DNA from 3 places in the Rhizobium sp. 11_C7_N12_5 genome. Region 1 is predicted to be linked to each of the others. Evidence: predicted binding sites of a transcription regulator. Region 1 holds the regulator's gene; each other region holds the start of a gene.

Region 1 (8,003 bases):
TGAAGTATACTTTCCCGGATGGAGGGGGGAGGCACGGGCCATGCCAGAATCAGATGATAGCCGAAATCCCCTCGCCGGGAAATCGCAGAGAAGCGCTTCTCGGGGAACACAAGACCGGTTTGGGAATTATATGATCTAGAGATTTGGATTGAGGCGTGGCGGACATGACAATCGAGTCTCAAGTCAACCTGCAATTTCCGTAAGCGTTTCCGCCCATGGAGGGTATTCGGGCAGCAGTATGCGGGATAACAGTGAAAGAGAAGCGGCCTGTGATACTTTTGGCTGCGGCCTATTAACCTTCGATATTAGCCGTAATAGCTAAAAACCGGGATGCTCCGGCCGATCACACGGGTTTTCACCGATCCGTTCCTTGACGGAATAGGTTGCTTGTAGGATACCGCTAGAGATCCTGCATTTTGCGGGACGGTGGAAAGCGGATAATATGCCGCAGACTTAAAGATACTGAGGCTTTTCCAGCGTTTGTCCGACGCTTGATGCTCCAGCGCAGTGGTAAGGTATCAGGCATGTATCGCGCCCTAACACGCGACATAGAAGTGGTCGTGGAGCCGTTTTATCTGGAGGAGCAATCCGATCCGGATGACGATCGCTATGTCTGGGGGTATCGCATCGTCATCTCCAACCACTCGAAAGTTTCCGTTCGGCTGGTGACGCGCTATTGGCATATCACCGACATGAACGGAATAGTCGACGAAGTGACCGGCCCCGGCGTCGTCGGCGAACAGCCGCATCTGCGGCCTGGCGACACCTATGAATATTCCTCAGGATGCCCGCTGGACACACCCTCGGGAATGATGTTCGGCCACTACCAGATGGAGACGGATGACGGGGAACTTTTCCATGTCAAGATCCCCGCCTTCTCCCTCGATACGCCCAACCTGATGCGCACGCTGAACTGAGCCCGATCAGGTCACATTTATCTCGGCTGCCTCGAAGCGGTACGTGGTCGAGCAGAATTCGCAGGTGACGGCGATTTCGCCGTTCTCCTGGCTGGCCTCGATCTCCTCGGCCGAGAACCCCTGCAACACGCCCTTCAGCTTGTCGCGCGAACAGGAACAGCGGTCGAAAACCGCCTTGGGTTCGTAGACGCGCACGCCGCGCTCATGAAAGAGGCGGAACAGCAGGCGCTCGGTGCCGACAAGCGGATCCGTCAATTCATCCGCATCGATGGTCTCCACCAGGCTGCGTGCTTCCGCCCAGGCATCGTCCTCGACATGATCACGCATGCCGCTATCGCCATCGCCGCCATGGAGATCCGGCTGGCGCATGCGCTCCGGCGCTTCCGGCAGGAACTGCGCGATCAGGCCGCCCGCCCGCCAGCGATGCCGCGGCTTGCCGTTCTCGTCACGATCGAAAAGTTCTGCGGCGCCCAGGCGAACCCGAGTCGGTATCTGCTCCGACTGGCGGAAATAAGTGCCGGCAATCTCCTCGAGCGAGGCGCCGTCGAGAGCGACGATGCCTTGATAGGGTTGGCTGTAGCGACCCTGATCGATAGTGAAGGCGAGCACGCCCTTGCCGAGCAGCTGTTCCGGCTCGGTTTCACCGGCGGCGATCGCCTTTGCCAGAGCCTCTTCATCGAAACGAGCGTAGGCGCGGACATTTTCCGGCGTCGAGAAATCGGCAACCAGGAGGTCGACGGGACCGTCGCTCTTGGTCTGCACGGTGAACTTGCCCTCGAACTTCAGCGAGGTTCCGAGCAGGACGGTCAGGACGATGGCCTCGGCCAAAAGCCGGGCGACCGGGGTCGGATAGTTGTGCCGGGCAAGAATTGCGTCCAGCAACGAACCAAGCTGCACGGCACGACCGCGCACATCGAGCCCTTCCACCTGGAAGGGAACCACGTGATCGTCACCGGCAAAATCAAACTGACCCAGCGAGGCTGCATTTTCGGCCATTGCTCTACTCCTACTGCGCCCGCGCCCTCAGACGCGGTTTCATATCCTCAGATTGCGCCCAGGCACCAAGCAAGAATCGACTTTTGCGCATGCAGGCGGTTTTCCGCCTCATCGAAAACAACGGATTGCGGACCATCGATCACTTCATCAGTCACTTCCTCCCCGCGATGGGCGGGCAGGCAATGCATGAACAACGCGTCCTTGCCGGCCTGTGCCATCAAAGCCGCGTTGACCTGATAGGGCTGGAAGACGTTGTGACCGCGGGCCCGGTGTTCCTGATTCATGGAAACCCAGGTATCGGTTACCACGCAATCGACACCGGCGACCGCACGGTCGGCATCATGCGAGAGCATGATTTCGGCGCCCTGGTTGCGGGCCCAGTTCAAATAGTGATCCTTGGGCTCGGAACCAAGAGGTACCGCCATGTTCATGCGATAGCCGAACCGCGCAGCGCCTTCGATCAACGAATGCAGCACGTTGTTGCCGTCGCCCGTCCAGGCAATAGTCTTGCCCTTGACCGGGCCGCGATGCTCCTCGAAGGTCATGATGTCGGCCATGATCTGGCAGGGATGCGTATCGTCGGTCAGCGCGTTGATGACCGGAACGGTCGCATGCTCCGCCAGTTCCAACAGGCGCGAATGATCGGTCGTGCGGATCATGATCGCATCGACATAGCGCGACAGCACCTTCGCCGTATCGCCGATCGTCTCGGCGCGGCCGAGCTGCATTTCGGTTCCGGACAGGAAAAGTGTCTCGCCACCGAGCTGGCGCATGCCGACGTCGAAGGAGACGCGGGTCCGGGTGGAAGGCTTCTCGAAGATCATCGCCAGCATCTTGCCGGCAAGCGGCTTATCGGCGGTACCCGCCTTCAACGCCCTTTTTCGCACGATCGCGTCATCGATGATGTGGCGCAGATCGGCGGCCGCTACAGCCGAGAGATCGAGAAAGTGTTTCGGAGAAGCCATGTCCTCACCTGTACTCCAGAAAAAACAATAACGCCCGCATAGGGCAAGAACGCCCCGACTGCGGGCGTCGAACTTAGGCCGATTTCTTGACGCGGGCGGCGCGTACACGCTCGGCCGCACGCTCGATGCGAGCAAGACCTTCGCGCGCTTCCTCGGCGGTCACGACCAGCGGCGGCAGCAGGCGAACGACATTGTTGCCGGCCGGAACACCCAGCAGATGCTCGGCGCGGATCGCCTGCAGCAGATCCGCTTGCGGGATGGCTGCCTTGATGCCGAGCATGAGACCTTCGCCGCGGATGTCCTCGATGATATCCGGGAAGCGATCCTTGAGCGAGGCAAGGCCCTGGCGGAAGACCAGCGCCATATCACGCACATGCTCCAGGAAGCCATCGGCCAGCACGATATCGAGCACCGCATTGCCGACCGCCATGGCAAGCGGATTGCCGCCATAGGTCGACCCGTGCGTGCCGGCCTTCATGCCGGAGGCTGCCTCTGCCGTTGCAAGGCATGCGCCGAGCGGGAAACCACCGCCGATACCCTTGGCCACCGCCATGATATCGGGCTTGATGCCGGCCCATTCATGGGCGAAAAGCTTGCCCGTGCGGCCGACGCCGCACTGTACTTCATCGAGCACCAGGAGCAGACCGTGCTCGTCGCAGATATCGCGGAGACCGCGCAGGAATTCGTTGGTCGCCGGGCGGATACCGCCCTCGCCCTGCACCGGCTCGATCAGGATCGCAGCCGTCGCATCAGTGATTGCGGCACGAACCGCATCAAGATCGCCGAAAGCCACCTGGTCGAAGCCGGGGGCCTTCGGGCCGAAGCCTTCGATATACTTTTCCTGGCCACCGGCAGCGATCGTCGCGATGGTACGACCGTGGAAGGCACCTTCGAAGGTGATGATATGGAACTTCTCGGGATGCCCGTTGGCAAACTGATAGCGCCGCGCCGTCTTGATGGCGCATTCCAGCGCTTCGGCGCCCGAATTGGTAAAGAACACCTTGTCAGCGAATGTGGCTTCCGTCAGCCGCTTCGACAGCTTCTCCTGACCGGGCACTTCGTAGAGGTTGGACAGGTGCCATACCTTGTCAGCCTGCGCCTTCAGCTCGGCCACGAGATGGGGATGCGCATGACCGAGCGAATTGACTGCCACACCGGCCGCGAAATCGAGGTAGCGTTCGCCATTTTCCGTGATCAACCAGACGCCCTCGCCTCGCTCGAACCGCAGCGGAGCGCGCATATAGGTGTCATAAAGCGCCGCTGTCTCGGCCATGGCGTATCTCCTCGATCACAACCCTAAGGACCAATCGCTTCCTTTCCATGAAACGGGTCCGAAAAAATTAAAAATGCCGCCTTGCGGCGGCGTGGGCACTATTGATGTTTTGCACCGCGATGTCAACAAAACTGGCGATTTAGCAGGTGCGAGAGAGCGGCCGAGGCCGAACGGGATGCGTTGGCCGGATCATATTGCATAAATGCCACGCCAGGACAGCAAGTTGGGGAAAACCTCGAAATCGATTCCTCAAGATTCCCGCGACTCTTGTCACGGAGTCAGCCTCACACTAGGTTAAAAACCAATTGCTAGACTGCATGCGGCGGAACTAGTCACCACAATTTTAGAGCGTTTCGCGCCTCGATCCTATGCGGGGCAATGGTGAAGGATTCTGCCATCGGAAACGCGACAGCGGAGACAGGGCATGAATTGGACAGACGAACGCGTCGAGAAGCTTAAAAAGCTATGGTCCGAAGGGTTGAGCGCCAGCCAGATCGCGGCGCAGCTGGGCGGTGTCAGCCGTAACGCCGTCATCGGCAAGGTGCACCGCTTGAGCCTGCCGGGCCGAGCGAAGGCGGGCGGCACGGCGACCGCTGCCCGAACGCCGAAGCGCGGCGCCTCGGCGCCCCGCGCATCGAATTATACATCGCGCGTCGCAACCCGCACGGTTACCCGCCAGCAGGGCGCGACCATGCTCAAGGAAGAGATTGAGGTCGATGCGGTCAACGAGATCCAATATCGTCCGGCTGCCAACGTCGTCGTTCCGATCTCTCGGCGCCTCGTCCTGACCGAGCTGACGGAACGCACCTGCAAATGGCCAGTCGGCGACCCGCTGAAGGACGATTTCCACTTCTGCGGCAACGAGAGCCCGGATGCATCGCCCTATTGCGGCTACCATCAGCGCCTGGCCTACCAGCCGGTGCATGAACGGCGTCGGCCAGCTCAACCGCGCGGCTGAGATGCCCCATAGAGCAATTCCAGGAAAAGTGCGTAGCGGTTTTCCGTCCGGAATTGCGTAAAAACAATAGTATAGAGCGGTCACGCGAGTCGGTGAAACGCGTAACCGCTCCAGAATAAGATAAACGAAACGGGCCGAAAGGCCCGTTTTCTGTTTCCGCCGCTATGTCGATGCCTGAACGGGCGTACCCGCTCAAGCTTCCATGGAGTAACCCGCACCGCGAACGGTGCGGATGACATCCTGCATATTGGAGAAATTGAGCGCCTTGCGCAGGCGGCCGACATGCACGTCGACGGTACGTTCGTCGACATAGATATCGTGTCCCCATACGCCGTCGAGCAGCTGCGAACGCGAGAAGACCCGGCCCGGCGAGGACATCAGGAACTCCAGCAGGCGGAATTCCGTCGGTCCCAGCCGCACTTCGCGGCTCTTGCGGTGAACGCGATGGGTCTCGCGATCCAGCTCGATATCGCCGCAACGCAGTACCGTGGAGAGAACCTCCGGGCGGGCGCGCCGCAGCATCGCCTTGACGCGGGCCATCAGCTCCGGCGTCGAGAACGGCTTGACGACGTAATCGTCCGCGCCGGTGGAAAGACCGCGCACGCGCTCGCTTTCCTCGCCGCGGGCCGTCAGCATGATGATCGGCAGGCGCTCCGTCTCCGGCCGCATACGCAGCCGGCGGCAGAGCTCGATGCCGGATACACCGGGGAGCATCCAGTCAAGGATCAGAAGATCGGGGATGCGCTCCTGGAGACGCAATTCGGCTTCATCGCCTCTGAGGATCGTATCGACCTCGAAGCCCTCAGCCTCGAGATTGTAGCGCAGCAGAACGCTGAGCGCTTCCTCGTCTTCTACAACAGCAACTCTCGGAACCATGCGCCTCTGGTCTCCTTTTCTTCGCTTCCAGATTATTCCGTCACCGCGCCAACGGTGTTGGCGGTATCATCCTTCGGGCGCTCGCCTTCTGGCTGGGCGCCGGTCGCCATGTAATAGATCGTCTCGGCGATGTTGGTGGCATGGTCGCCGATGCGCTCGATGTTCTTGGCGCAGAAGAGAAGATGCGTGCAGGTGGTGATATTGCGCGGATCTTCCATCATGTAGGTCAGCATCTCGCGGAAGAGCGAGGTGTACATCGCGTCGATTTCCTCGTCGCGCTCTCGGATCGACACAGCCTTGTCCGGCGAACGGGTGGCATAGACGTCAAGCACTTCCTTGAGCTGGCTGAGCGCCAGTTCGGAGAGATGCTCGATGCCGCGGGCAAGCCGCCGCGGAACGCCTGTGCCCTGCACGGCGATGACGCGCTTGGCGGTGTTCTTGCCGAGGTCGCCGACACGCTCCAGATCGGAAGCGATGCGGATCGAGCCCATGATCTCGCGCAGGTCGGCGGCCATCGGCTGCCGGCGGGCGATGGTGACGATCGCCTTGTCGCCGACTTCCCGTTCCGCATGATCGAGAATGACGTCGTCGGAAATGACCTTCTGCGCAAGACTGGTATCGCTTTGGACCAGTGCGCGAACGCTGTCGCTGACCATTTGCTCGGCCAGACCGCCCATTTCCGCAATGCGGCGCGTCAGGAACTTCAGGTCTTCGTCATAGGCAGAGAGAATGTGAGTGGAGACCATTTTTCTATCCTCAAGGTGAACTGTGTGAAAGGAGCCGCGCGCACGGCATCATCAACCAAAACGGCCCATGATGTAATCCTGCGTGCGGAAATCGTCGGGATTGGTGAACATTTTATCGGTATCGTTCTCCTCAACCAGATGGCCGAGATGAAACATTGCGGTGCGTTGCGAAACGCGGGCTGCCTGCTGCATGGAATGCGTCACGATGACGATGGTGAAGTTTTCCCGCAGCTCATGGATCAGATCCTCGACCTTTGCGGTTGCGATGGGGTCGAGCGCCGAACATGGCTCGTCCATCAGGATGACCTCTGGACTGACTGCGACCGCGCGAGCGATGCACAGACGCTGCTGTTGGCCGCCGGACAGGCTCGTGCCGGCATCATAGAGCCGATCCTTGACCTCGCCCCAGAGACCGGCTTTCTGCAGGCTGGTCTCGACGATATGCTCGAGATCGGCTTTCGAGCTGTGCAGGCCATGGATGCGTGGTCCGTAGGCGACGTTCTCGTAGATCGACTTCGGAAACGGGTTGGGCTTCTGGAAGACCATGCCGACACGCGCGCGCAGCTCCACGACATCGATGCTGTTGTCATAAACATCCTGATCGTCGAGCGTGATCTTGCCGGTGATGCGGCAGGTCTCGATCGTGTCGTTCATTCGGTTGAGGCAACGCAGGAAAGTGGACTTGCCGCAGCCGGAAGGACCGATCAGTGCCGTGACCGTATTGGCGCGAATGTTCAGGTTGACATCGAAGAGCGCGCGCTTGTCGCCGTAAAAGACCGAGACGTCCTGGCCGATCATCTTGTAGGGGATCGTCATCATCTTCTTGGCTAATGCTCTTTCGCCCGCGGCTTCCGTCATCATGTTCATTTGGTCGCCCTCCCCTACCAGCGCCGTTCGAAGCGGCGCCGCAGCAGGATCGCGCCGATATTCATCGCAACGAGGAAGAAGAGCAGCACGATAATCGCTCCGGAGGTCCTCTCGACGAAGGCCCGCTCCGCTTCGCTCGCCCACATGTAGATCTGCACCGGCAGCGCCGTCGAAGGATCGAGCGGCGAGGCCGGATAGTTGGCGACGAAGGCGACCATGCCGATCAGAAGCAGCGGCGCCGTCTCGCCGAGCGCATGCGCCAGCCCGAGGATGGTGCCCGTGAGGATGCCCGGCATGGCGAGCGGGAGCACATGATGGAAGACCATCTGCATGCGCGACGCGCCAAGGCCGAGTGCCGCGCTGCGGATCGATGGCGGTACCGCCCGCAGTGCCGAGCGCGTGGCA
Region 2 (8,003 bases), 1.5 Mb from region 1:
TCGGCTCCGGGCGTGAAGATCACCAAGAAGAATTTTGGTCGTGATCGCCGCTATCCGATCACCAACCGGTTCCGCGATCGCTGATCGCAACGCCGGCGTTAAAGGGGAAAGTATGCGCAGCTCGGTCGAGATCTACAATATCCGCACGGGTGCGAACCGGGTGGTCTTCCAGACGGACCAGCTGATCGAGGCGCCGAACTATTCGCCTGACGGACGCTATTTGCTGCTGAACGGCGACGGTCTGCTTTACCGGCTGCCGTTGGGTGGCGTTGGCAAGATCGTTCGCGTCGATACCGGCTTCGCCACGCAGTGCAACAACGATCATGGGATTTCTCCCGACGGATCGCTGATCGCGATTTCCGACAAGACGGAGCATGGCAAATCCTGCATCTATGTGCTGCCGGCCGAAGGCGGCACGCCTAGGCAGGTCACGACCAACCTGCCGTCCTATTGGCACGGCTGGTCACCCGACGGGCAGCGCTTCTCCTATTGCGGCATCCGCGACAACGTCTTCGATATCTACACGATCTCGATCGACGGCGGTGAAGAGACGCGGCTGACGCATGGCGAGGGCCGCAACGATGGCCCGGATTTTTCGGCCGATGGGCAATGGATCTATTTCAACTCCAGCCGCACCGGTCTCATGCAGATCTGGCGCATTCATCCCGACGGCACGGGGTTGCAGCAACTGACCGATGATAATTATGGCAATTGGTTTGCCCATCCATCTCCCAGGAACGACAAGGTCGTGCTGATCTCCTACGATCCTGAAGTCTTCGACCATCCGCGCGATCTGAATGTGCGGATGCGGTTGATGGATATGGATGGCGGCGATCTCACGACGCTGTTCGAACTCTTCGGCGGACAAGGAAGCATCAACGTGCCGAACTGGTCGCCCGATGGCGACGAGTTCGCCTATGTCCGTTACGAGCCGGCCTGACGCTCTGGACGCTCTTACCGCAACCTCGCGCAGGAAGTAGGCGACGAAGTCATCATTTCCCTGTTGCGGCAGCCTATTGCGTCGGCTGCGGCCCGGCCTCTTTCGGATGCTTCAGGTCAATGCCACCTTGGTCGGTCGCAAGGAATTGCGGCCCGACCTGACGGACCTTGTTGGCTGACGGATCGTAGGGTCTGTCCGGCGGGAATTGCTGCTGCTCGGCCTGCGTCACCGCCGGAGCCTGCTTTTGCGGCAGACCGGAATTCTTCTGGGGTTTTGGCGTTTCGATTATGGTAATCGAGCTTTCCGGCTGCGCAAGGGACTGCTGCTGCGGCGCATAGGCGTCGAGCTTGGTGCGGGTATCGATGACGATATCCGGCGTGGCCGAGGCCGGCGCGCTGCAACCGTTCCTCTGCATGGTATCCAGCAGTTGCCGGCGCTTAAGGCTGGCCGCGTCGATGCGGCCGACGCTCTCATCGCGCTGATCTACCAACATGCCGAGATCGTGCCGCATTCCATCGAGCGACGTTCGCATGTCGTCGCAGACGCCTTCGTTGTTTGAGCCGATGATCACCATGCTGCTGTCTTCGACGCAGCCCTGATTGCGCAGATCACTCATCAAGCGGCGGATCATCGTGTTTTGCTGGACTATGGCGCGCGAAAGCTGGCGCGTCTCCTGGCTCGCGCCGACCACTTCAGCGGTATCGGCGTAGCGGCCGCGCAATTCGTCGCACAGATTGGCCTGCGCGAAGCTCGGTGTGGCCGTCAACAGGGACAGCAGGGCAATGGAAACTAGGTTTGTGCCGCGGTTCACGATTCTGTTCTCGAAGGCGGGTTGATTTCGTTGGAAACTACACTTTGGAGCTTAACAACGTATCCATCAAAACACACGGATTTCGAGAGGATTTTAGCGAATTGTGATTTGCGGCCACCATGCTTGGGCGGCCGCAAAAAAATGCTTCGTCAGGCCAGTTGCGATGCCTCGACCACGGCCAGGGCTGCCATGTTGACGACACCGCGTGAAGTGACCGAAGGCGAAAGAATGTGGGCGGGAAGGGCCGTACCCAGCAGGATCGGCCCGACATGCAGCCCGTCGGTCATGGTCTTGACCACGCCAAGCGTGATGTTGGCGGCATCGAGATTGGGAAAGACGAGCAGGTTTGCTTCGCCGGAAAGCGTGCTGTCCGGCATGACGTGGCGGCGCAAGCTTTCGGAAATGGCGCTGTCGCCGTGCATCTCGCCATCGACTTCCAGCTCCGGCGCGGCTTCGCGAACGAGCGCCAGGGCATTGCGCATCTTGGTCGCGCTTTCCGATTCCCGCGAGCCGAAGTTGGAGTGCGAGACGAGGGCGGCACGCGGCGTGATGCCGAAGCGCTTGATTTCCTCCGCCGCCAGCACCGTCGACTCTGCGATTTCCTCGGCGCCGGGATTAAACGACACGTAGGTATCGGTGTAGAAGGTTGCGCCGCGCTGCGAGATGAGCAGGCTCAGCGCCGAAAAATCCCGAACATCCGGGCGCTTGCCGATGATCTGGCGGACGATGCGCAGGTGGCGCTCGTAGCGGCCTTCGAGGCCGCAGATCAGCGCGTCGGCTTCGCCGCGCTTCAGGGCAAGCGCGCCGATAACGGTCGTGTTGGTGCGCACGATCGTCCGGGCGGCCTCGGGGATGACGCCGCTGCGGCCGACGAGCGAAAAATAGAGCTCGACATACTCGCGGAAGCGCGGATCGTCGTCCGGATTGATGACGGCGAAATCGGTATGCGGGCGGATCTTGAGGCCGTATCGCTTCAGGCGGGTCTCGATGACGGAGGGACGACCGATGAGGATCGGGGTGGCTGTGCCTTCCTCAAGCAGAACCTGTGCGGCGCGCAGCACGCGCTCATCTTCGCCTTCGGAGAAGACGACGCGCTTGCGCTCGGCAATCTTCGCAGCGGCGAAGATCGGCTTCATGATGAAGCCGGAACGGAAGACGAAGCGGTTGAGTTCGTCCATGTAGGCATCGAAATCGGTGATGGGGCGCAGCGCCACACCGCTTTCGGCGGCTGCTTTCGCCACAGCCGGAGCGATGCGCAGGATCAGGCGCGGATCGAAGGGCGAGGGGATCAGATAGTTCGGACCGAAGACCGGGGTCTCGCCGGTATAGGCGCGGGCAGCAACGTCGGACGGCTCTTCGCGGGCGAGCGAGGCTATGGCGCGCACCGCGGCCATCTTCATTTCCTCGTTGATCGTCTTGGCGCCGCAGTCGAGCGCGCCACGGAAGATATAGGGGAAGCAGAGAACATTGTTCACCTGGTTCGGGAAATCCGAACGGCCGGTGCAGATCATCGCATCGGGACGGGCGGCGCGGGCGAGGTCGGGCATGATTTCCGGCGTCGGGTTGGCCAGCGCCATGATCAGCGGCTTTTCCGCCATTTTCTCGAGGAGCTCGGGCTTCAGCACGCCTGCGGCCGAAAGGCCGAGGAAGACGTCGGCGCCTGGGATCGACTCGGCGAGCTCGCGCTTGTCGCTATCCTGGGCATAGACGGACTTCCATTCGTCCATCAGCACGTTGCGGTCCTTGTAGACAAGGCCCTCGATGTCGTGGACCCAGATGTTTTCGCGCTTGGCACCGAGTATGACGAGCAGATTGAGGCAGGCAAGCGCCGCGGCACCGGCGCCGGAGGCGACGATCTTGACGTTCTCGATCTTCTTGCCGGCCAGTTCCAGTCCATTGAGGATGGCGGCGGCGACGATGATGGCGGTGCCGTGCTGATCGTCATGGAAAACCGGGATTTCCATCTTTTCGCGCAGGCGCCGTTCGACGTCGAAGCATTCAGGCGCCTTGATGTCTTCCAGATTGATGCCGCCGAAGGTCGGCTCCAGCGCCGAAATGGTGTTGACCATCTCGTCGACGGTGGGCGCAGCCACTTCGATGTCGAACACGTCGATGCCGGCGAATTTCTTGAACAGAACCGCCTTGCCTTCCATGACAGGCTTGGACGCGAGCGGGCCGATATTGCCGAGGCCGAGGACGGCCGAACCATTGGAAATCACGGCAACGAGATTGGCGCGGGACGTGTAGTACGCTGCCGTCTCGGGATTGTCGCGGATGGCGAGGCAGGGTGCGGCCACGCCCGGAGAATAGGCCAGCGCCAGATCCCGCTGGTTGCCGAGCGGCTTGGTGGCCTGGATTTCAAGCTTGCCGGGGCGGGGATAACGATGAAAGTAGAGAGCCTGTTCGTCGAGATCGCCACTCGCCATGTTCTTGGCTGCCTTCGATGTATCGTGCGTATCCACCACACTTCTCCATTCCTGCCTATGCTTTGAGTCCCCTGAATACATCAATCGCTTCGCGTTCACAGTATGCAATTGACGTCGCCGACCGCTTTTTTGTCATCGCGGATTCGCCGGTGTCCGTCTTGGGGCCGGTGAGGGCTATGCTTCCCCGCTTCGCCGCTTCGCCGCTCGGACAGTCATAAGGGGTTCATCGCGTGGGCCTATGAGAACGGCAGACGAAGGACCCTCCATGACATTGATCGCTTCTCATCGCGGCGGCGCGCATCTATGGCCAGAAAACACCAGGCTTGCCTTTTCAAGGACGGCCAAGCTTGATGTCGATCTCGTTGAATTCGACGTTCACCAGACGCGGGACGGCAAGCTGGTTGTGCATCACGATGCCCTGATCGACCGGATGACCGACGGCAAGGGGGCCATTGTCGATCTCAGCCATGAAGAGCTGATGCGCCATGTCGTGATCGGAAGCGACGGCGAGACTATTCCGACCCTTGCTGAGACCATCGATATCTTCGGCCCGTCCCCGGTCGATCTGCGACTGGAGATCAAGACGAAAGCGGACGGCACGCCCTATGAGGGGATGGAAGCCCGCATCGTCGATGAGTTGATGGCGACCGGCATGGTGTCACGGACGATGATCACCAGTTTCGCCCTGCCGCGTCTCGAAGCCTTTGGCACAGCACTTGGTGACCGCGGTTTGAACGTCGGCGAGTCGCTCGGCTTCATTTTTCTTTGCTCGCCGCAAATGACTGCGCAGCTTGGCTGGAATGGGATCATCGCCGCGCTCCGCAGCTGCGGTGTGCGCGAGATAGCGGTGCGTGCCGACGCCCTGGACGCCGAAGTCATGGGCATCCTACGCAGAAGCGGCATGACGGTGCACGGCTGGGCCGCGCATACGAGCGAAGCGGCAAGAGCGATGTTTCGCCTCGGTGTCGCCAGTTTTACAACCGATCGTCCCGATCTCGCCATCGCGGCCAAACGTGGCTGATCCAGCCCGGTAGGCCAGCGGACACAGGGTTTGTCATCTTCCTGAAACACGAGTCTGGTTTTGGAATAGCCAAGTTTGGATAGGGCACGGACTTATAGTTCGTGAATGAAAACATGGACACCCGGCGATTCCGTACACTGTTCATCTCTGACGTACATCTCGGTTCGAAGGCCGCCAAGGCGGACTTCCTTCTCGATTTTCTGCGCTACCACGATGCCGATACCATTTTCCTCGTCGGCGATATCATCGATGGGTGGCGCCTCAAGCGAAACTGGTACTGGCCGCAGGATTGCAATGACGTGGTGCAGAAGGTTCTGCGCAAGGCGCGCAAAGGCACACGGATCGTTTATATCCCCGGCAATCACGACGAATTCCTGCGCGATTTCCCCGGCACGCACTTTGGCGGCATCGAGGTCGCGCAACGCGCCATGCACGAGACTGCCGACGGGAAGAAGTATCTCGTCCTGCATGGCGACGAATTCGATGTCGTCGTTCGTAACGCCCGCCTGCTCGCCTATCTCGGCGATTGGGCCTACGACATGGCCATTCTGATCAATATCGGCCTCGCGGCCGTGCGCCGTCGCCTGAACATGCCCTATTGGTCGTTCTCGGCCTGGGCAAAGCTGCAGGTGAAGCATGCCGTCAACTTCATAGGCGAGTTCCAGCGTGTCGTCGCCGAGGAAGCCAAGCGCAACGATGCCGATGGCGTGATCTGCGGCCATATCCATCACGCTGTCATCGAGGATCTCGACGGCATCCGCTATATCAATACCGGTGACTGGGTGGAAAGCTGCACGGCGATCGCCGAGCATGAGGACGGCACTTTCGAGCTGCTTACCTGGCGGTCGATCCTCGAGACGGAGCCGGCCGGTATATCTGTCGAAGAGTTGCCGAAGGCACTCGGCGTCGGCGCCCGGGCAGCCTAATTTTAGCGCCGCTTCACGGACGCAATAACAGGCTGTCATAATTATTGATCGTCATGAGGCGCCTGTAATTCGGGTTTTTTCCGAAACGTTACGATTTGGCTATTTCTCGCCATAGTCGTACTCTCGATAGCGTGATACGGACAAATTCAGTTCCCTTCAGGTCTGTCATGATTCCCGCGAAAAAATCCTTGCAGGGCGAGGGCGCGCCTTCGTATTTCCGTCTGCGCACCGCCTTGTCCTACTGCGCGCCGTTGTTCGTCAACGGGATCGCTTTGCCGTTTTTCCCCGTCTGGCTGGCGGGATTAAATTTCAATGATCATGAAATCGGTCTCGTGATAGCCGTGCCGATGGTCGTGCGCGTTCTGGTGACGCCCGTCATCGCGGTGTTTGCCGATCACATGAAGGAACGCGCCGATGTGCTGTTCTGGTCCGGTGGACTGTCATTGCTGACGGCGATCGCGCTTTACTGGACGAGCGAATTCTGGCCCGTGCTGCTCGTTTATGGCGTCCAGGGCGCGACCTACGCGCCCTATGTGCCGGTGGTCGAATCGATCGCTATGTCGGGGGTGCGCCGCTGGGGGTTCGACTATGGCTCCATGCGTGTCTGGGGATCGATCATCTTCATCGTTTCGACGCTTTTCGGCGGCCAGATGATCGGGATGTGGGGAGGCACCATGGTACTGCCCGTCATGGTCGCCGGCTTCGTGCTGACCATGCTCACGGCGCTGATCACGCCGCGTATCGGGCCGACGCGGCGGCGCAACCAGCCGATCAATCTGCAGTCGCCCACTGGAAGCTCGCTGCGCTCTCCGCAATTGCTGATCACGATGATCGGGGTCTCGGTGCAGCAATCGAGCCATGCGATGCTCTACACATTCGCGTCGATCTATTGGCACAAGCTCGGCTTTTCCGGAACCCAGATTGCCGTTCTCTGGAGCATCGGCGTGGCGGCGGAGGTAATGGTCTTCTTCCTCTCGAGAAAGCTAAGTCGCCGTTTCAGTGCGTGGACGCTGATTTTCTTCGGCTCGAGCATGTGCGTCCTGCGTTGGATCCTGTTCCCCATCAATCTCGGTTTCGCCGGCTATTTCCTGCTGCAGTGCTTCCATTCCTGCACCTATGCCTGTGTGCATACCGGCATCCAGCGCCGCATCGTCGGATCCGTTCAGGAAACGCAGGAAGCGTCCGCTCAGGGCGCCTATTATTTCTATAACGGCATGTTCCTCGGCCTGATGACGCTCGCGTCCGGTTATCTCTATGCCTGGCTAGACCTTTCCAGCTACTATGTGATGGCAGCGGTGGCTGCGTTCGGCCTGGGCATGGTCATCTTCGCGCGCAACCTCCGGCCCAGGAGTTCGGCGATCGGCGGGGGCGCACACGGCGTCTCATAACGCGGATGCAACAAATTCATTTGGATATCAAAAAGCCGTGACATATGTTGGCCGCGGCGCAGCATAGCAATCTCCCGTGCAGTCGGTGTATTAAACATCGGCGTCGTGCGGGCTCCGTGAGTCGACGTTGGTGATGCCACATTTGAAAGACGCATGAGCTTGAAAGCAGCCGAACAGAAATCCGATGCACCGAGGATCGATGAAGAGCCCGATGGCAATGGGCATCGCTATCGGCTTGAAGGCAATTGGCGTAGCGCCAATGTGCACGGCGTGCTGCGGCAGATCGAGCAGCTCTCGAAACGGAGCGCCGGCGGCGAGGTTGTGATCGATCTTTCCGATCTCTCCGATGTCGACACGGCCGGTGCGCTGCTGATCCGGCGATTGAAGGTGAGCCAGGAGGCGCATGGCGCCACCGTGACGATCGAGGGCTCCAATTCGCATATCGACGAGCTGCTGACCGCCTTCGACGAGGATCCGGACGCGGAGAAGGG
Region 3 (8,003 bases), 3.5 Mb from region 1:
AACGGCCGTCCGCGAGGGTTTCAGCGCGGAGATGATCGTGGAAACACATGATTTTCTCGTGCAGCCGGATGCCATCGCTCGTCTTCTGGAAGGAGCGCCCGATTGCGCGCTTCTCTGGGATACCCACCACACCTGGCGCAAGGGAGGGCGGGATCCTGTCGAGACCTGGAAACAGGTGCGGGGCAATACGCGGCATCTTCATGTGAAGGACAGTATCTCCAAGCCGGGGCCGAAGCTGCCATATAGCTATGTGCTGCCGGGCAGCGGCGAATTTCCCATGGCTGCGCTGCGTTCCGCGCTCGCCGCCGATGGTTATGACGGTGTCATGAGCCTCGAATGGGAGAAGCTGTGGCACGTCGAACTGCCGTCGTTGGATCTGGCTCTTCAGGCGGCAAGGCGAAGCGGCTGGTGGCCGCCGGCGGCGGCCGGAAAGTGACTGGCGAAGTTCGTTAATAATTTAGTTGAATTAGAAATAAGAAAAACGCGCGGTGTTTGACTTTTGCAATGGTTTGTTAATTAGTGTATTAGCATAAAGTAACTATAAATATTATCGGCGCATCGCGTTGGGTTGACTATCGTCTTCGGCGCAATATCTCCGGCTCATTGAAGGGAACCTCGGTGACATGGGGTTTAAAGGTGTCTGGAAGATGGGAGGAGCGGATTCTAGGCACCAGAAATCTGATGCATCGCAGGCGCATGCGCGGCTTTCAATCATCGTTCTTTGGTTCCGGATTTCCGCTTGCGGTCATGTCCCTGGCCAAGGGAGGTTTGATGATCGGTAATGGGATTCGCAGCGAGGAGGGACATAGCGCCCTGATTTTACAGGCGATCGCCGACGGTGGCCTGAGCTTTGCGGCGCAATGGATCCATGACGTCGAGAATATCGAGGAGATCGCCTATGCGGAAAGCCTGGCGCGCGTAACGGATTCCGATGGCATCGTTCATACGGCAGGAACGTTCGTTTCGCTTCTCGAGCAACAGGATCGCTGGTTCGATCTCGATTTGCGCATGCTCGACATGGTGTTATCAGCCTTGGCGGCGGACGCGACCCTTGTACTCGGCTGTAATTTGTCCGTGGCCAGCCTATCCCATCCCGAATGCTTTGCCGGCATCGTCAGCCGAATCGCCCGCCAGCCAGAGCTTACCCCCCGGCTTGTCGTGGAGATCACCGAAACCTATCCGCTCACTGGTGCTGCCATAGAGTGCGTGAAGATGATCCGCGCACTCGGTTGTCGCATCGCGATCGACGATTTCGGTTCCGGTTTTGCCACGCCGGAATCCCTGCTTCAGGTCGCTAGCGATATCGTCAAAATCGACGCCTGCTTCATCCGCGACAATAGGCCAAGCCGCGAGGGCCGCAACAGTCTTTCATATATTGTCGGTTTTGCCGCATGTTTCGCCCCATCGGTCGTCGTCGAAGGCGTCGAGACGGAGTCGCAGCTGGAGGCCGCGCGAATGGCCGGCGCAACGCATGTGCAGGGCTTCCTGTTGTCGAAGCCGGTTTCGCTGACGCAGCTTCGGCGGCCCGAGGGCACGGCTGGCATGAGGGGGGTAGGATGAGCATTCCTGCTGTTGCCCGGCCGTGCGGCGTCGGAATCCGGATACGCCATATCCGGAATTCATGCGCGGTTCGTATCACAGAGGCCTTCATGTTCGCCAAGCGGGTGCTGCCATGATCAAGCATCCGCTCTCTGCCGCCGATTATGAAGCCGCCTCCGCCAGCGCCACGTGTGATCTCAAGACCAAGACATTGTTGCGTGCCTTGGTGTGTCGTCTTCGCGATTTGTTCTCCGATGCAGGCTTTCCGCTGTCCGTCATCTTCACGGGCGGCACCGAGCCTCATGTCACCATCCGCGATGAAACGGCGGGAATCTCCGCGCGTATAGCGATCGACGCCGAAAGCGGCCTGTATGTCTTTTACGAACTTGGCTGTCGCGCAACCGTTATTGTCCTGGCGACGGCGAATGAAAATCGATTGATCGAAGAGATCGCCCTCCACCTTGGCGGCGACAGTCCGGTGCCGCAAACGATCGACACCGCCGTCAGCGTTCTCGTCGGCCAGACGACCGAAGATGTCGAGCGCAAGCTTATCCTGCAGACGCTTCATCACTGCGATGGAGACCCCACTCACACGGCATTCATGCTCGGAATGCCACTCGTTGTCCTCTGTAACAAACTGGCGGTCTATTTTGCGGACTCCGCCAGGAGACTGCCGGAAGCACCCACCGGTGCAGGCCGGAGAGCGGTGGGCGGCCGACCATGATCACGGGCGCACCTGATGCGAACGTATTCTATCCCGGCGACAATGCCGGGGAAACCTGCGCCAGGAAGACGGCGCAATTCGAACCGGTGCGGGGCTTGGAACGGGCTTCGCATATGACCCAATCGCGCTGGGCGGCGCACGAGGAACCAAATGAGATCCGGGAAAAGATCATGGATTCTTTCAGTGAGAGAAAAAACCCCGCACCACCACCGCAATCGCATTTTCTATTCGAAGGCTGTGTGAAGATTGTTTCGGCCTATGTCGCTCACAACGCCATTTCGGCCGCCAGCCTTCCCAAGCTGATCAAGGATATCCACGGCGCGCTGCAAGCTTTGCGCAGCTCTGCTCCCGTTGCCGCACGTAGCAATCTGGTGCCGGCGGTGGATTTGAAGAAATCGGTGACGAACGACTATATCGTCTGCCTCGAGGACGGCAAACGCTTCAAAACGCTGAAACGCCATTTGCGCGTGCACTACGGCATGACACCTGAGGAATATCGCCAGAAATGGGGTTTGGCGCCAAACTATCCGATGGTCGCACAAAATTATGCGAACCGTCGGTCGGAACTCGCCAAGCTTTCCGGTCTTGGCGCCAATGGCAACAGAAAGGAAACTGTTCGCTAGAGCAATTCCCGGAAAAGTGCGTAGCGGTTTTCCGTCCGGAATTGCGTAAAAACAATAGCATAGAGCGGTCAGGCGATTCCGTGAAACGCGTAACCGCTCGAGCACGTCCGCGTGAGAAAGCGTGCGGATCACGACGAGGGGATTGCGGACGTTTCGCCGTACCAGCTGTGCGGCGCTACGCTGCAAGGATAATGGCGCCCTACGAGGGGGCGCCATTATCTTTTTGGGCCATTTGTCGGGCAAAATCGGCAGGGCCGATGAAACGTGTCGATCAGAAGACCTGACGGAGCACAAGGAACAGCATGAAGGCGAGCGCGATCGAGGCCGGCAGCGTCAGGATCCAGGCCATCAGCATGTTCCGCACGGTCGACCACTGCAGGCCGGAGCCATTCGCCGCCATGGTGCCGGCGACGCCCGAGGACAGGACGTGCGTGGTGGAAACCGGCAAGCCGAGGTGGTCAGCCGCCCCGATCGTCAGCATGGCGACGACTTCGGCGGCCGCACCCTGGCCGTAGGTCAGATGGGTCTTGCCGATCTTTTCGCCGACGGTGACGACGATACGCTTCCAGCCGACCATGGTGCCGAGACCGAGTGCCAGCGCCACGGCAACCTTCACCCAGAGCGGGATGAACTTCGTCGCATGGTCGACGGCGGCGTGATAGTTGGTAACGGCCTTCAGATCGTCGGCGCTCATCGGCAGCAGCTTCTGCTTGTCGATCAGCTTCAGCGATTCACCGATCAGATAGATGTCGTTGCGCACGTTGCCGACGAGCTCGTTCGGCAGCTTTTCGACGCTCGGATAGGCGGCGATCTCGGCGCTGGTGGTGTGGATATAGGCCTGAAGTGCAGGCGTCGTTGCATCCGACCATGTCTTGCTCTTGACGGCATCGCTGACGGCGGCCTTCGGATCGGCAGGCGCGGTCACACCGGGCTTCACATACTTGCCGAGCACGGTTTCGACCTGCGCCGAAGCGGCCTTGTAGGCCTCGAGATAGTTGATGTCGGGCGTCTTGTTGAGAGCGAAGGCGGTCGGGACGAGACCGATGAGGATGAGCATGATCAGGCCCATGCCCTTCTGGCCGTCATTCGAGCCGTGGGCAAAGCTGACGCCGGTGCAGGTGAAGATCAGCAATGCGCGAATCCACCGCGGCGGCGGCGCGTTGCCCTTCGGCGCTTCATAAAGCTCCTTGTTGCGGATCAGAACCTTGGAAACCAGCAGCAGTAAAGCGGCCGCACCGAAGCCGATGATCGGCGACAGCAGCAGCGACATGCCGACGCTGCTGGCCTGCGACCAGTCGACGCCGCTGGTGGCGGAGCCTGTGGGTGCCAGAAACTGATTGGCAAGGCCGACGCCGATGATGGAGCCGACGAGCGTGTGCGAGCTCGACGCCGGCAGGCCCAGATACCAGGTACCGAGGTTCCATATGATGGCGGCAGTGAGCAGGGCGAAGACCATCGCAAGGCCCGAGCCGGAGCCGACCTGCAGGATCAGTTCGACGGGCAGAAGCGCCAGTATGCCGAAAGCGACGGCGCCGGAAGACGTCAACACACCGAGGAAATTGAAGAACCCGGACCAGATGACGGCGAATTCGGCCGGCAGCGAGCGGGTGTAGATGACGGTGGCGACCGCATTGGCCGTATCGTGGAAACCGTTGACGAATTCGAAACCCAGCGCGATCAGCAGCGCGAGACCGAGCAGGATCCACGGAACCGCAGCTGCCTCGGCAAGATCGTTGCCGAGAGCGTAGCCGACATAAGCGAGGCCGCCGAGCACGACGACGCCGAAGAGCGGCAGAAACCATTTCGCCGAACCGCTGGCGCCGTGAATTGGGTGATTGGTGTTGCCACCCTCCACGTTGTTTGAAACGACGTCCACCATCTCAAACTCCCTTATGGCAAATGATATCCCTGATTTAAGCGCCGTTCATGAAACTCTCGTGACGCCTGTAAAGACCGATAGGCGTTTTGCGGATGGGCCGGGATTTCCTTATGGAAAGATGACGATGCGGCGGAAGAAATCCTTGCTCCGGAGGGCAATCCTGGCGGCTCTCGATTTCGCCGCCAAAACGCCTTTTTCGGTTCAGCCCGTGTTCATCCGCTTGGGTTTTAAATCCCGCATGTAAGGGACTTGAATAGAGGACCACCAAAATGAGATCGTCCGTGTTTGCCATCGCTGCTTTACTTGGTGGCCTGGCTGTATCTTCGGCAGAAGCAATGCCTGTTCCCGCTGTCGGGACAACGGCTGCCGTGCCGGTCGTGAAAGTTGACTATGCCTGCGGTCGTGGCTGGCATGTGACCCGCTGGGGCGAATGCCGCCCGAACCGGTGGGGACCGCCGCCGCCGCGTTATGGCTGGGGGCATAGGCCGCCACCGCCATGGGGCTGGTACGGTCATCGCGACTACCGCGATGGCTGGCACGGAGACGGCCGCTGGCGCCGTCATCGCGACTGGTGAAATTAAAAACACCGCCGCAAGCTCTGCGGCGGTGTTTTTTAAAGCGATTCCAGGAAAAGTGCGTAGCGGTTTTCCGTCCGGAATTGCGCAAAAACAACAATATAGAGCGGCTATGCAGTTCCCCGAAACGTGTAACCTCTCTAAAGACGGGGTTCTGTCCGCAGCGCCCGCGCCGTCAGCCACAGTCCGGCGACGGTTGCCAGCAAGGCCGACAGGATGGCCAAGAGGCTTCTGGCGTGCAGAATGATGTCGGTGAGTTTCGGCCGGATCATGTCGGCCGTATTGAAGCTTTCGCCGCTGAATTTGCACAGGATAAGCGATAGATTGTTGCGCACGAGCGTAGCGTCGATCTCCGAGACGAGATTGCCGACGGGCGCCGTTTCATTCTTCATCGTCCGCATATGAAGCAGCACCGCCTTGGCTGCCGCGAGATAGGCGTGCGAGCATTCGTTGAACGGACTTTCCTCGTCGCTCACACTGCCGGGCATCATCCCCCAGAGACAATAGGCGCGCTGGATCTGCGCGAAATTCAGCAGGCGGCGGAAGGTTTCGTCGGTATCCGATGCGTTTTCCGCAAGCGCGACGATCCGCCCGTAATAGGGTGCGATGACAGCCATTTCGCCATGTGGGAGGCTTGGTATCGGGATGCCGGTTTGGCTTCCCGATGAGCTGCCGCCATGGGCGGCAAGCACTGTCGGCCAACACGACAGCATGAGGCAGAGCGCGGCGAGCAAGGCGCCGCTTCTATGCAGGCGTTTCCCGCGCACGAGATCATGCGCGGGATGGGATGGATTTGCCATGCTAGGCTCGGCGCAGCGCCGGGTTGCGGTAGCGTGTCTGCGGTAGCTCTCGCTCCGCCCAGGCTCCGAAGGCAAGCCCGAGGGTGGCCCACAGGATCGCGTGCATACCGAGCGATGCAATCCGGAACCGCCAGAGCACAACGGCCGAGAACTGTTCCGGCACTTCGTTGATCGACGGAAGCAGGTACTGGATCAGTGCGATGAAGACGATGTAGCCGATGCCGGCAAGGATCGCCCCGTTCCATGATCCGTAACGTGCCGCCAGCCGGCGACCCAGCCCGACCGCGACGATCATGCCGACGATCGAAGCAACGATCATGATGAAGAACAGCTCGGTCCTGGCGCCGATCGTGTCGGAATTGCCGACCGCTGGCGGGTTTGCCGGGTACTTGATATCGGGGACGAGCGAAATCGTCACGAAAGCCGCGATTGCGAGCAATGCTGCCGTGCCACGCGCGCCGAGCGGGCTGATGCGGCCGTAGACGAAGGAGAAGACCAGCGCGAACAACCCGCCGATTGCCGTCGAAAAGATCACGGTGCCGGTGAAAAGACCGACGCCTGACTGTGTGGCGCGGCTGACGAATTCCGGTTCCGGCGCTTCGCCGGCTGCCTGCGCGGCCTTTTCTTCAAAGCCGATCGCCCAATCGACCAGCGGCTCGCCGAAAGTGTGGGCGAAGGCAAAAACGAGAATGCCGGCAAGGGCCCCGACGATCATGCCGCGGAGCAAAAGACGTCCAACCATGTGCCTGGTCCCTTAGTGGCAGGGGAAACCGAGCAGGTGACGGGCATCATGCACGAATTCGTGCACATACATGCCTGATATCAGCGAGGTTGCGCCTTCCTCGGCGCCGACGAAATAGATCGCCAGCAGCATCAACAGGCCGGCGAAAACAGCCCAAGGCAGGATTTGGCCGAGCGGGATCGGCTGGGGGATTGCGGATGGTGCGAAAGCGGTGTCAGACATTGTCGTTCCCTCTTTAAGAAAAGCGCGTTCCATTTGCGGAAGGGTTCTTTACGGGAAGGGTCTGGCTCTCGAGGGCGAAGCTTCCGTCATCGATTACAGTGGCGCGACCGCGCCGGGATTTCACCGGCTTCCACACCCGTAAGTGCAAGTTTATATCTGTCCACAAAGATGATTGTCAATCAAACGCTGTTGCGATGTTAAATCGCGACAAGGCATGGGGATATCGAGTGTCATGAAGGCACGCCTGAGCTGGATTTGTCATGGGCCGACGGAAGCCAATCGAAAGGGCTGTTTTCCGGACGACGAGCCGTTGGAAGCGAAAGCGGCGCAGCGAGCCAAGTTGCCCGTTGCCAGGCTCGCAACGATCGATCGGGTCTGGACGGCCCCGGCGCTGCGCGCGCGTCAGACGGCCGCTATCCTCGGTCCTGACGCCATCCTTGAAACTGCCTTGCGCGAATGTGACTACGGCGAGTGGTGTGGAAAATCGCTTGCCGAACTTCATGAAAGTGACCCGGAATCCCTGGCGCTGTGGATGACAGATTTGGACGCCGCACCGCATGGCGGCGAATCTCTGTCGTCGGTCGTGTTGCGCATTGGCGAATGGATGGGGCATCATCTTCATGATGCCGGTCACACCGTCGCCGTCACCCATGCCAGCGTCATCCGCGCCGCCGTCCTGCACGTGTTGCAGGCCCCGCTTGCGGCATTCTGGACGATCGACGTCGAGCCGTTCGGCATGGTCGAGATGACGAGCGACGGCCGGCGCTGGCAGCTTCGCTTCCCGCGGATGGTGGAATAGAGCGATTCCAGGAAAAGTGCCTAGCGGTTCTGTCCGGAATTGCGGAAAACAATACCATGGGGATCAGCGGACCGCCTTCGCCCGCTGCCGTTCGAAATAG

Evidence for each region. The regulator PhoB, encoded in region 1, activates phosphate uptake and scavenging genes when phosphate is short. The targets are predictions, from matches to a motif close to TGTCATNNANCTGTCAT.
Region 2: AB8B29_RS08220 (UDP-2,3-diacylglucosamine diphosphatase) is a predicted target of PhoB. The motif match lies at 5,230-5,246, and genes of this name have one in related genera.
Region 3: AB8B29_RS17835 (inorganic phosphate transporter) is a predicted target of PhoB. The motif match lies at 4,813-4,829, and genes of this name have one in related genera.

Annotation. Positions count from the first base shown of each region.
Region 1 is NZ_JBPWPY010000001.1:125,235-133,237, reverse strand. It holds gene apaG (Co2+/Mg2+ efflux protein ApaG) at 525-917, shown strand; gene AB8B29_RS00670 (Hsp33 family molecular chaperone) at 924-1,913, opposite strand; gene argF (ornithine carbamoyltransferase) at 1,961-2,878, opposite strand; gene AB8B29_RS00660 (aspartate aminotransferase family protein) at 2,952-4,151, opposite strand; gene AB8B29_RS00655 (GcrA family cell cycle regulator) at 4,576-5,109, shown strand; gene phoB (phosphate regulon transcriptional regulator PhoB) at 5,302-5,985, opposite strand; gene phoU (phosphate signaling complex protein PhoU) at 6,018-6,731, opposite strand; gene pstB (phosphate ABC transporter ATP-binding protein PstB) at 6,783-7,598, opposite strand; gene pstA (phosphate ABC transporter permease PstA) at 7,613-8,003, opposite strand, start outside.
Region 2 is NZ_JBPWPY010000001.1:1,648,050-1,656,052, reverse strand. It holds gene AB8B29_RS08245 (NAD+ synthase) at 1-84, shown strand, start outside; gene AB8B29_RS08240 (TolB family protein) at 113-940, shown strand; gene AB8B29_RS08235 (hypothetical protein) at 1,014-1,751, opposite strand; gene AB8B29_RS08230 (NADP-dependent malic enzyme) at 1,901-4,213, opposite strand; gene AB8B29_RS08225 (glycerophosphodiester phosphodiesterase family protein) at 4,443-5,198, shown strand; gene AB8B29_RS08220 (UDP-2,3-diacylglucosamine diphosphatase) at 5,312-6,124, shown strand; gene AB8B29_RS08215 (MFS transporter) at 6,292-7,512, shown strand; gene AB8B29_RS08210 (ABC transporter permease) at 7,666-8,003, shown strand, end outside.
Region 3 is NZ_JBPWPY010000001.1:3,644,249-3,652,251, forward strand. It holds gene AB8B29_RS17815 (sugar phosphate isomerase/epimerase family protein) at 1-436, shown strand, start outside; gene AB8B29_RS17820 (EAL domain-containing protein) at 772-1,560, shown strand; gene AB8B29_RS17825 (helix-turn-helix domain-containing protein) at 1,673-2,263, shown strand; gene AB8B29_RS17830 (MucR family transcriptional regulator) at 2,377-2,886, shown strand; gene AB8B29_RS17835 (inorganic phosphate transporter) at 3,158-4,765, opposite strand; gene AB8B29_RS17840 (GCG_CRPN prefix-to-repeats domain-containing protein) at 5,035-5,340, shown strand; gene AB8B29_RS17845 (hypothetical protein) at 5,481-6,140, opposite strand; gene AB8B29_RS17850 (CbtA family protein) at 6,142-6,882, opposite strand; gene AB8B29_RS17855 (CbtB domain-containing protein) at 6,895-7,104, opposite strand; gene AB8B29_RS17860 (histidine phosphatase family protein) at 7,337-7,903, shown strand; gene AB8B29_RS17865 (SURF1 family protein) at 7,967-8,003, opposite strand, start outside.